DNA from 3 places in the Azospirillum sp. A29 genome. Region 1 is predicted to be linked to each of the others. Evidence: predicted binding sites of a transcription regulator. Region 1 holds the regulator's gene; each other region holds the start of a gene.
What was found. Region 1 encodes PhoB, which activates phosphate uptake and scavenging genes when phosphate is short. Its sites were predicted from a motif close to TNTCATAAAACTGTCA; they were not measured.
Positions count from the first base shown of each region.

Region 2: the regulator PhoB is predicted to act here: its motif matches at 2,076-2,091, upstream of ABNQ38_RS38295 (DUF47 domain-containing protein).
Region 3: the regulator PhoB is predicted to act here: its motif matches at 1,203-1,218, upstream of ugpB (sn-glycerol-3-phosphate ABC transporter substrate-binding protein UgpB).

Region 1 is NZ_CP170466.1:1,749,611-1,752,859, reverse strand. Features, by position in the region: gene pstA (phosphate ABC transporter permease PstA) at 1-709, shown strand, start outside; gene pstB (phosphate ABC transporter ATP-binding protein PstB) at 799-1,545, shown strand; gene phoB (phosphate regulon transcriptional regulator PhoB) at 1,648-2,352, shown strand; gene ABNQ38_RS23225 (S-adenosyl-l-methionine hydroxide adenosyltransferase family protein) at 2,438-3,166, shown strand.
Region 2 is NZ_CP170470.1:546,139-549,387, forward strand. Features, by position in the region: gene ABNQ38_RS38285 (hypothetical protein) at 1-173, opposite strand, end outside; gene ABNQ38_RS38290 (inorganic phosphate transporter) at 317-1,330, opposite strand; gene ABNQ38_RS38295 (DUF47 domain-containing protein) at 1,344-1,988, opposite strand; gene ABNQ38_RS38300 (hypothetical protein) at 2,260-2,787, shown strand; gene ABNQ38_RS38305 (glycosyl hydrolase family 17 protein) at 2,794-3,249, opposite strand, start outside.
Region 3 is NZ_CP170466.1:1,128,216-1,131,464, reverse strand. Features, by position in the region: gene ABNQ38_RS20155 (ATP-binding protein) at 1-1,148, shown strand, start outside; gene ugpB (sn-glycerol-3-phosphate ABC transporter substrate-binding protein UgpB) at 1,457-2,812, shown strand; gene ugpA (sn-glycerol-3-phosphate ABC transporter permease UgpA) at 2,890-3,249, shown strand, end outside.

The DNA of each region.
Region 1 (3,249 bases):
CACGGCGGGCGACAGCCGCGAGCCGGAACAGGCCGGCATCGGCGGCGCCGTCGCCGGCTCGCTGCTGACCCTGCTGGTGACCATGGCGCTGTCGGTGCCGACCGGCATCGCCGCCGCGGTCTATCTGGAGGAATTCGCGCCGAAGAACCGCTGGACCGATCTGATCGAGGTGAACATCAACAACCTCGCCGCGGTGCCGTCGATCATCTTCGGCCTGCTCGGTTTGGCCGTGTTCCTGGGATTCTTCGGCATGCCGCGCTCCGCCCCGCTGGTCGGCGGGCTGGTGATGGCGCTGATGACGCTGCCGGTCATCATCATCGCGTCCCGCGTCGCGCTGAAGGCGGTGCCGCCGTCGATCCGTCAGGCGGCGCTGGGCATCGGCGCCTCGCCCCTGCAGACGGTGCTGCACCATGTGCTGCCGCTGGCGATGCCCGGCATCCTGACCGGCACCATCATCGGCATGGCCCGCGCGCTGGGCGAGACGGCGCCGCTGCTGATGATCGGCATGGTCGCCTTCATCGTCGACATCCCCCACGGGCTGACCGACAGCGCCACGGTGCTGCCGGTGCAGATCTACATGTGGGCCGACAGCCCGGAGCGGGCCTTCACCGAGCGCACCTCGGCGGCGATCCTGATCCTGCTCGGCGTCCTGATCCTGCTGAACGGCGCGGCCGTAATCCTGCGCAAGATTTTCGAGAGACGGTGGTGAGCGTCATGAGCATTCAGAACCCGCTGAAGCTGCGGCCCCGTGCCGACGACCGTGCTGGTCAACGCTCCGGCGCCGCGCTGCCCAACAAGATGACCGCCCGTGGGGTGAAGGTGTTCTACGGCGCCAAGCAGGCGTTGAAGGGCATCGACCTCGACATCCGGGAAAACCGGGTGCTGGCGCTGATCGGCCCGTCCGGCTGCGGCAAGTCGACCTTCCTGCGCTGCCTGAACCGGATGAACGAGACCATCGAGGGCTGCCGGGTCGAGGGGCGGATCGCGCTCGACGGCGAGGACGTCTATGGCAAGGCGGTCGATGCGGTGCAGCTGCGCGCCCGCGTCGGCATGGTGTTCCAGAAGCCGAACCCCTTCCCCAAGTCGATCTACGACAACGTCGCCTACGGCCCGCGCATCCACGGGCTGGCCTCCGGCCGGGACGAGCTGGACGAGGTGGTGCAGACCTCGCTGAAGCGCGCCGGCCTGTGGGGCGAGGTGAAGGACCGGCTGCGCGAACCCGGCACCAGCCTCTCCGGCGGCCAGCAGCAGCGGCTGTGCATCGCCCGCGCCATCGCCGTCAGCCCCGAGGTGATCCTGATGGACGAGCCCTGCTCGGCGCTCGACCCCATCGCGACCGCCCACATCGAGGAACTGATCGATGAGCTGCGGGCCAACTACACCATCGTCATCGTCACCCACAACATGCAGCAGGCCGCCCGCGTGTCGCAGCGCACCGCCTTCTTCCATCTGGGCGAGATGGTGGAGTGCGACGACACCGAGGAAATCTTCACCAACCCGCGCGACGAGCGCACCCAGGGCTACATCACCGGCCGCTATGGCTGAGATCCGCCCTGTGTGCCTGACGCCCGCCCCTCTTCCCTCCTTTGTTGAAAAGGCTGTGCCATGCCGGTTAACGTCGAGACGCGCGCTGTGAACGGAGCCACCATGAATGCGGCCCTGAAGCCGCTCGTCCTGATCGTCGAGGACGAGGCCGACATCCTGACGCTGCTGAAGTACAACCTTGAAAAGGAAGGCTTCCGCGTCGCCACCGCCAGCGACGGCGAGGAGGCCCTGCTGGCCGCCGGCGAACAGACGCCGCACATCGTCCTGCTGGACTGGATGCTGCCGCTGATGAGCGGGCTGGAGGTCTGCCGCCAGCTGCGCCGCAACGCCAAGACCCGCGACATCCCGATCATCATGCTGACCGCCCGCGGCGAAGAAGGCGACCGGGTGCGCGGCCTGAATTCCGGGGCCGACGACTACATCACTAAGCCCTTCTCGCCGACCGAGCTGGTCGCCCGCATGCGCGCCGTGCTGCGCCGCGCCTCGCCCGGCATGACCGACGAGGTGCTGACCTTCGCCGACGTGACGATGGATCTGGCCGCCCACCGCGTCCGCCGCAACGGTCGGGACGTACACCTCGGCCCGACCGAATTCCGCCTGCTGCGCCACTTCATGCAGCATGCCGGCCGCGTCTTCTCGCGCGAGCAGCTGCTCGATCTGGTATGGGGCCACGACGTGTACGTCGAGCCGCGTACGGTCGACGTACACATCCGCCGCCTGCGCAAGGCGATGAACGAGGAGGACGAGCTGGACCTGATCCGCACCGTGCGGTCGGCCGGCTACGCGTTGGATACCAAGTCGGTGTGAGCCCAGCGTTGGGATGGGGGTAGGATGGGGGCCGAACCACCGCAGCACTGGTGAGACTGCCTCCATGCCCTCCCCCATGCCCCTAATGATCCTGCTCTTCACCGATTTCGGGCTATCCGGTCCCTACACCGGCCAGATGAAGGCGGTGTTGGCGCAACAGGCACCCGGCGTGCCGGTCATCGACCTGTTCGCCGACGCCCCCGCCTTCGACCCGCAGCTGTCCGCCTATCTGCTGGCGGCCTACGCCCCGGCCTTCCCGGCCGGCAGCGTCTTTCTCTCTGTCGTCGATCCCGGCGTCGGCACCGACCGGCAGCCGGTGATGGTGGAGGCCGACGGGCGCTGGTTCGTCGGTCCGGACAACGGCCTGTTCGCCCTGATCGCCCGCCGCGCAACGTCGCTAAACGTCTGGAAGATCGACTGGATCCCGGACCGGCTGTCCGCCAGTTTCCACGGCCGCGACCTGTTCGCCCCCGTCGCCGCCAGCCTCGCCACCGGGCAGGCCGTCGCGCGCAGCCCGCTCGATCCCGCCGCCATCGACCGGCCGGACTGGCCGGACGAGTTGGCCCGCATCGTCTATGTCGATGTCTACGGCAACGCCATGACCGGCATGCGGGCATCCGCCCTGCCCGCCGATGCGGTGCTGACCGCCGGTGGCGCCCGCATCGCCCGTGCCCGCACCTTCGGCGCTGTCGGGCCGGGAGAGCCGCTGTGGTACGAGAACTCCAACGGGCTGGCGGAGATCGCCGTCAACCGCGGGCGGGCCGACCGCGTGCTGGGTCTCAAGGTCGGCGACCCGGTGACCGTCGAGCCCTGACCGGAAAAGAAAACCGCCCGGAAGCGGGTGCTTCCGGGCGGCTGGCGCGTGATCCGATGCTTGTCCGATCAGGCGTCTCGGGT
Region 2 (3,249 bases), on a different replicon from region 1:
GCGCGCGCCGAGGTCGGGCGGGGGCGGCGTTCTGTCTTCTCGGGTGGGGCGTAGAAATGCAGGGTCAGCTGGCCGTCGGCTTCCGCCGCATAGGGCAAGCCTGGGACCGTCCGGCGTTCGGTGCCGGGAAGCACATACTGCTCACCTTGGTCGGTGCGTTCGATATGCGGCATGACCGGTATCCTGTCTCCACCGGACCGATCCTGCCGTTCCCGCCCTTGCGGGTCAAGGGCGGGCTGCGTCACGAAGGGCTTATCCGTTCGTACCGCCATCCGCCCCCTCGTTCACAGGGTGTTCTCCCCCCGGATCGAGGCCCTTACGGGTGCAGGACGCTCGCCACCAGCAGGTAGGACAGCCAGGCGACGATGCCGGAGGCGGGAATCGTCAGCACCCAGGCCCAGACGATTCGGCCCGCTAGCCCCCAGCGCACCGCCGAGGTCCGGCGGGCGGAACCGACGCCGACGATGGCGCCGGTGATGGTGTGGGTGGTCGAAACCGGGATGCCCAGCCACGTCGCGCCGAACAGCGTGATGGCGCCCGCCGTCTCGGCGCAGAAGCCCTGGTAGGGCTTCAGGTCGGTGATGCGCGACCCCATGGTACGGACGATGCGCCAGCCGCCCATCATGGTGCCCAGCCCCATCGCCAGCTGGCAGGCGATGATGACCCAGAAGGGAACGTGGAAGGTATCGCCCAGCATGCCCTGGCTGAACAGCAGGACGGCGATGATGCCCATCGTCTTCTGCGCGTCGTTGCCGCCATGGCCCAGGCTGTACAGCGCCGCCGAGACGAGCTGCCAGTGCCGGAACTGGCGGTCGACCGCGAAGGGGGCGGCCCGGCGCAGCGCCCAGGACAGCACCAGCATCAGGAACAGCGCCAGCAGCAGGCCGATGCCGGGCGACAGCACGATGGCGACCGCCGTCTTGGTGAAGCCGCTGCCGATGATGGCGCCGAAACCGGCCTTGGCGATGCCCGCCCCGGCGATGCCGCCGACCAGCGCGTGCGAGGAGGAGGACGGCAGCCCGAGATACCAAGTGATCAGGTTCCAGCCGATGGCGCCGATCAGCGCCGCCAGGATCACCGCCGGGTCCATCACCAGCGGATCGACCAGCCCGGTGCCGATGGTGGTGGCGACATGCAGGCCGAAGAACAGGAAGGCGATGAAGTTGAAGAAGGCCGCCCACAGGACGGCCAGCTTGGGCGACAGCACGCGGGTCGACACCACGGTGGCGATGGAGTTCGCCGCGTCGTGCAGGCCGTTGATGAAGTCGAAGGCGAGCGCCACCAGAACGATGACGGCGATCGCCGGCAGGCCGAGTTGCAGGGCCTCCATGACCGGGACCGCCTCAGACCTGATCGAGCGTGATGCCCGCGACCAGGTCGCCGACGTCGTCGCACCGGTCGGTCACCGCCTCCAGCATCTCGTACAGCTCGCGCCGGCCGAGGAAGGCGATCATGTCCGGCTTCTCCGCGATCAGCGACTGGAGCGCGCTGCGCAGGATGTCGTCGGCCTCGTCCTCGATGTCGGACAGCCGGCCGCAGAGATGGTCGATCCGCTCGGCGTTGCGGGCGATGGAGCCCAGGAGCGGCATCAGTTCGACCAGCACGTCGGCCTGCTGGCGGATCAGGGCGACGAAGCGGCGCATCGGCTCGTCGAACGCCTCGATGCCATAGAGGCCGGCATGGCGCGGCACCTCGTCCATCAGGTCGATGGCGTCGTCCAGCGCGTTGATCAGCGACAGGATGTCCGAGCGGTCGAAGGGGGTGATGAAGGCGCGGTGCAGGTCGCGCCCGGCATCCTTGGCGACGCGGTCGGCGTCCTTCTCCACCCGCTTCAGCGCGGCGACCTTCTGCACGCGGTCGTCCGGTCCGGAATCCATCACCGCTTCCAGCGCAATGGATGCTGCCACGATATGGCGGGCCTGCTCGACGAACTGGTCGACGAAGCGTTCCTCCTTCGGCATCAGCGAACGGAATGCGCGCAGCAGCATGGGACGGTGACTCGCGTAGACTGGAATGGTTTGGCGCTGCTCTTAGCACGCTTCGCGGTGCGGTGCAGCGGCGGCATGTCATGTAAAGGTCATGAAACAGTCATTTGGTAGCAAAATCGCCACAGGTCGCGGCATATCGCCGCTTTTCACCCCTCCAACCAATCCGGCAGACCAGTTGGGCTGGCCGCCCTTGGGCAGACCCCATGGAAAGCCGCCGGACGCCTTCCCAAATCTCCCCCGAAGCCCCTTCCCCGACCGCAGGGTTCCGCCGATGACGTGCCCACCCCCCGCCTTCCGCCTTGCCATGCCGGCGCTCGCCGTGCTGCTGCTGAGCGCCGCCCCGCTGCATGCCCAGACGGTTCCGCCCGCAGACCCGGCCGGCCGGTGCAGCCCGACCGTCTCGGCTGCGCTCAGCACCTGGGACACCGGAGTCGCGGCGGCGGAGCGTTTCGGCGACAAGGCCGCGGCGGTGGCGCGCGAAAAGGGGCGTGAATATCTGCTGCCGCTGCTGGGGATCGACCCGAAGGCGGTGCCGCCTGACACCAAGGGCGGCGGCACGACCGACGACGTCGGCCGCGCGCTGGAGGAAAGCCGCAACGATCCCAAGCGCCGCGCCGACCTCTGCGCCGCCATCACCCGCGCGGCGGACGAGGCGAAGAACTCGGCCGGCGCCGGGCTCGACGCGCTGAAACGGGCCCTGGACAACTGGCAGCTGACGCCGCCCGCCGCTCCCGCCCCCGGCCCGGCCCCCGTCCCTGCTCCGGAGCCGACGAAACAGGACGGGCTGATCCGGACCTGACCTGCTTTAAATCCGCCGCAGCGGACGCCGGGCGCTCCACACCCCGGCCAGGAAGGGCAGCGCCAGCAGGACCTGCAAGGCTGCCCAACCCAGCGCCTCCCAGTTCGGCCGGGTCCACTCGACCTCGTGCAGCGCCTCCATGAAGGGCAGCTGGCCGTAGATCAGCGATTCGAGCGGCACGAAGCCCTCGGCCACCACGGTCAGCAGCGCCGCCAGCAGCAGCCCGAAGCCCAGCACCGACTCGACCGGCAGGCGGCGGACGGCGCCGCACAGGCCGCGCGGTTCGCCATCGGCAAAGGGAATTGCCGGACGGAACAGGCTGGCGATGCCCAGCGCGCCGCGCGTCTCCGTCCCCACCGGCCGTCGGGCGGCGCGGATCAGGCCCAGCGCCGGCAGCGCCACCGCCGGGATCAGCAGATAGGGGTTGGGGAAGTCGCGGTAGCGGCCGTCGAAGACGATCAG
Region 3 (3,249 bases), 620 kb from region 1:
GCCACGATCTGCGCCAGCCTTTCCAGGCGATGCACCTGTTCCACCATCTGCTGAGCGGCCGGCTGACCGATCCGGCTTCCATCGAGCTGGCGAACAAGCTGGAGCAGGCGATCCTTGGCGGCGAGGCGCTGCTGCGCGCCCTGTTGGAGGTTTCCGCGCTGGAGGCCGGGCTGGTCACCGCCAAGCAGCAGACTTTCCCGGTCGACGAGCTGTTCGCCAAGATGCTGGAGGAGTTCGGCCCGGAGGCGGAGGCTAAGGGCCTGCGCCTCAACATCCACCCGTTCGACGCCGACATCACCAGCGACCCGGCACTGATGGAGCGGCTGCTGCGGCCGATCATGGCCAATGCCCTGCGCTACACGCTGAAGGGCGGCGTCCTGCTGGCGGCGCGGCGGCGCGGCGAGTTCCTGCGCATCGAGGTGTGGGACACCGGTGTCGGCATCGACCCGTCCAACCATGCCGTGATCTTCGAGGATTTCCAACAGCTCGGCAATCCGGGACGCGACCGCAAGCAGGGGCTGGGCCTCGGCCTTGCCATCGTGCGGCGGCTGGGGCAGGTGCTGGGGCATCCGGTGACGGTGCGCTCCAGGCTCGGCAAGGGCTCCGTCTTCGCGGTGGAGGTGCCGCTGGCCGGCAATGACGGCGACCGCTCGGGCGACGACTCCGCCGACAGCGAGCCGGAGCCGGCGGCCGGACAGTCGTCCTTCGCTGCCGCTCCCGCGGTGACCGGCACGGTGCTGGTGATCGAGGACGATGCGGTGCAGCTTGAGGGGATCGGGCTGCTGCTGCGCGGCTGGGGCTATGCGGTCATCCCCGCCCGCGGCATTGACGAAGCCTGTGCCGGGCTGGAGGGTGGTGCGGCGGCACCCGACCTCGTGCTGTCCGACCTGCGCCTGTCGGGGCCGGAGACCGGCATCGACGCCATCCAGGCGGTCCGTGCCCGCTGCGGCCGGCGGGTGCCGGGCGTCATCGTCACCGGCGACACCGATCCCGACCGCCTGCGCAGCGTCGACCGCAGCGGCTTTCCCCTGGTCCACAAACCCTGCGATCCGGTCGCCCTGCGCCGCCTGTTGAGCCGCAGCCTGATGGCCGGACAGGCGGGGTCTTTGCCGCCCGTCCGCCGGCCGGATGCCATCTGTCAGCATTAGCCCTTCCGCACTTGCGCGTTTTCGCTCTGCAACATTTTATCGCCGCGATTTTCACGTCATAAAACTGTAATGTGGCGTCTTGACAGACCCGTGTATGCGTGCGCAGTGTGACGGTTAGAGCAACCAAACAGTTTCGAAAGCGATCATCGCGCTGCCGGTCTTTTTCGCAATCGCACACAACGTCGCTCACATTGGCGTGTGCGGCGGCCTCTGCGATTGCCACCAAAACTTCACGAAAGCGTCGCGGGACGGCAACCCGTTGCCCTCATGACAACCGCGAACCATACCGGGATAGGGAGACCCACCGCATGTTGACCCGCCGCAAGCTTGCCCTCCTGTCGGGCGCCGCCGCCACCTCCACCCTGCTGTTCGCCGCCGCACTGCCGGGCTCGGCTCTCGCGCAGCAGAAGACCGTGGTCGATTTCTGGCACGGCCTGCCGCAGCCGCTGGGCGGCCAGCTGGAGCAGATCGCCAAGGACTTCAACGACAGCCAGCAGGCGGTCCAGGTCAACGCCTCCTACAAGGGCAGCTATCCGGAGACGATGCAGGCGGCCATCGCCGCCTTCCGCGCCGGCAACGCGCCGCACATTGTGCAGATGTTCGAGGTCGGGACCGCCACCATGATGGCCGCCGGTCCGGCGGTGAAGCCGGTCTACCAGCTGATGCAGGAGACGGGCGCGTCCTTCGACGCCGACGCCTACATCCCGGCGGTGAAGGGTTACTACTCGTCCAAGGACGGGAAGATGATGGCGCTGCCGTTCAACAGCTCCAGCACCATCATGTTCTACAACAAGGACGCCTTCCAGAAGGCCGGCCTCGATCCCAACAAGCCGCCGGCGACCTGGCCGGAGATGATCGAGGCGACGAAGAAGCTGAAGGCGTCGGGCTCCACCTGCCCGCTGACCACCGCTTGGCCGGTGTGGGCGCAGTTCGAACAGCTGGGTGCCATCCACAACACGCCCTTCGCCAGCCAGGCCAACGGCTTCGGCGGCTTGAACGCCGAGCTGAAGATCGACGCCCCGCTCTACGTCAAGCATGTCCAGACGCTGATCGACATGCAGAAGGACGGCCTGTTCAAGTATGGCGGCCGCGACAACAAGCCCGACGCCCTGTTCCCGTCGGGCGAATGCGCGATGATCCACGCCTCGTCGGGCCTGCGCAGCCGCATTCTGAAGGAGGCGACCTTCGCCTGGGGTGCCGCTCCGCTGCCCTACTGGCCGGAATTCGCCAAGGACGGCCCGAAGAACAGCATCATCGGCGGCGCCGCCTTCTGGGTGATGACCTCGCCCAAGCGCACGCCGGCCGAATACAAGGCGGTGTCGCAGTTCTTCACCTACCTCGCCAAGCCCGAGGTCGATGCCAAGTGGCACATGGACACCGGCTACGTTCCGGTGACGATGAAGGGCTTCGAACTCGCCAAGGCGCAGGGCTATTACGAGAAGAACCCCGGCGCCGACGTGCCGGCCGCTCAGCTGACCCGGACGCCGACCACCGAGAACAGCATGGGCCTGCGCCTGGGCAACCTGCCGGAGATCCGCAACATCATCCAGGAAGAGCTTGAGAAGGCCTTCCAGGGCCAGCAGGACGCCAAGCAGGCGCTCGACGCCTCGATCAAGCGCGGCAACACCGTGCTGCGCAACTTCGAGCGCGCCAACAAGGGCTGATCCCGTCTGCAACATCCTTCCCCCGCCCGGTGGCGGGGGAAGGATCGCGCTGTTTACCATTCACGAAAGACCATCCTTTGCAGCGTCGCGTCACCTTCGACAACCGGCTGTTGCCCTACCTGCTGCTGGCGCCGCAGGTGGCCGTGACGCTGGTGTTCTTCATCTGGCCGGCAGCCAACGCGATCTGGCAGTCGGTGCATCTGCAGGACGCCTTCGGCATCCGCAGCGAGTTCGTCTGGTTCGAGAACTTCACCAATGTGCTGGGCGACCCGAACTATCTCGACACGCTGAAGGTCACGGTCGTCTTCAGCCTGGCGGTGACCGTGCTTGCGATGGGGCTGGCGCTGCTGCTGGCGGTGCTGGCCGATTCGAAGATCAAGGGCGCGCGGGCCTACAAGACGCTGCTGATCTGGCCCTACGCGCTGGCTCCGGCCGTC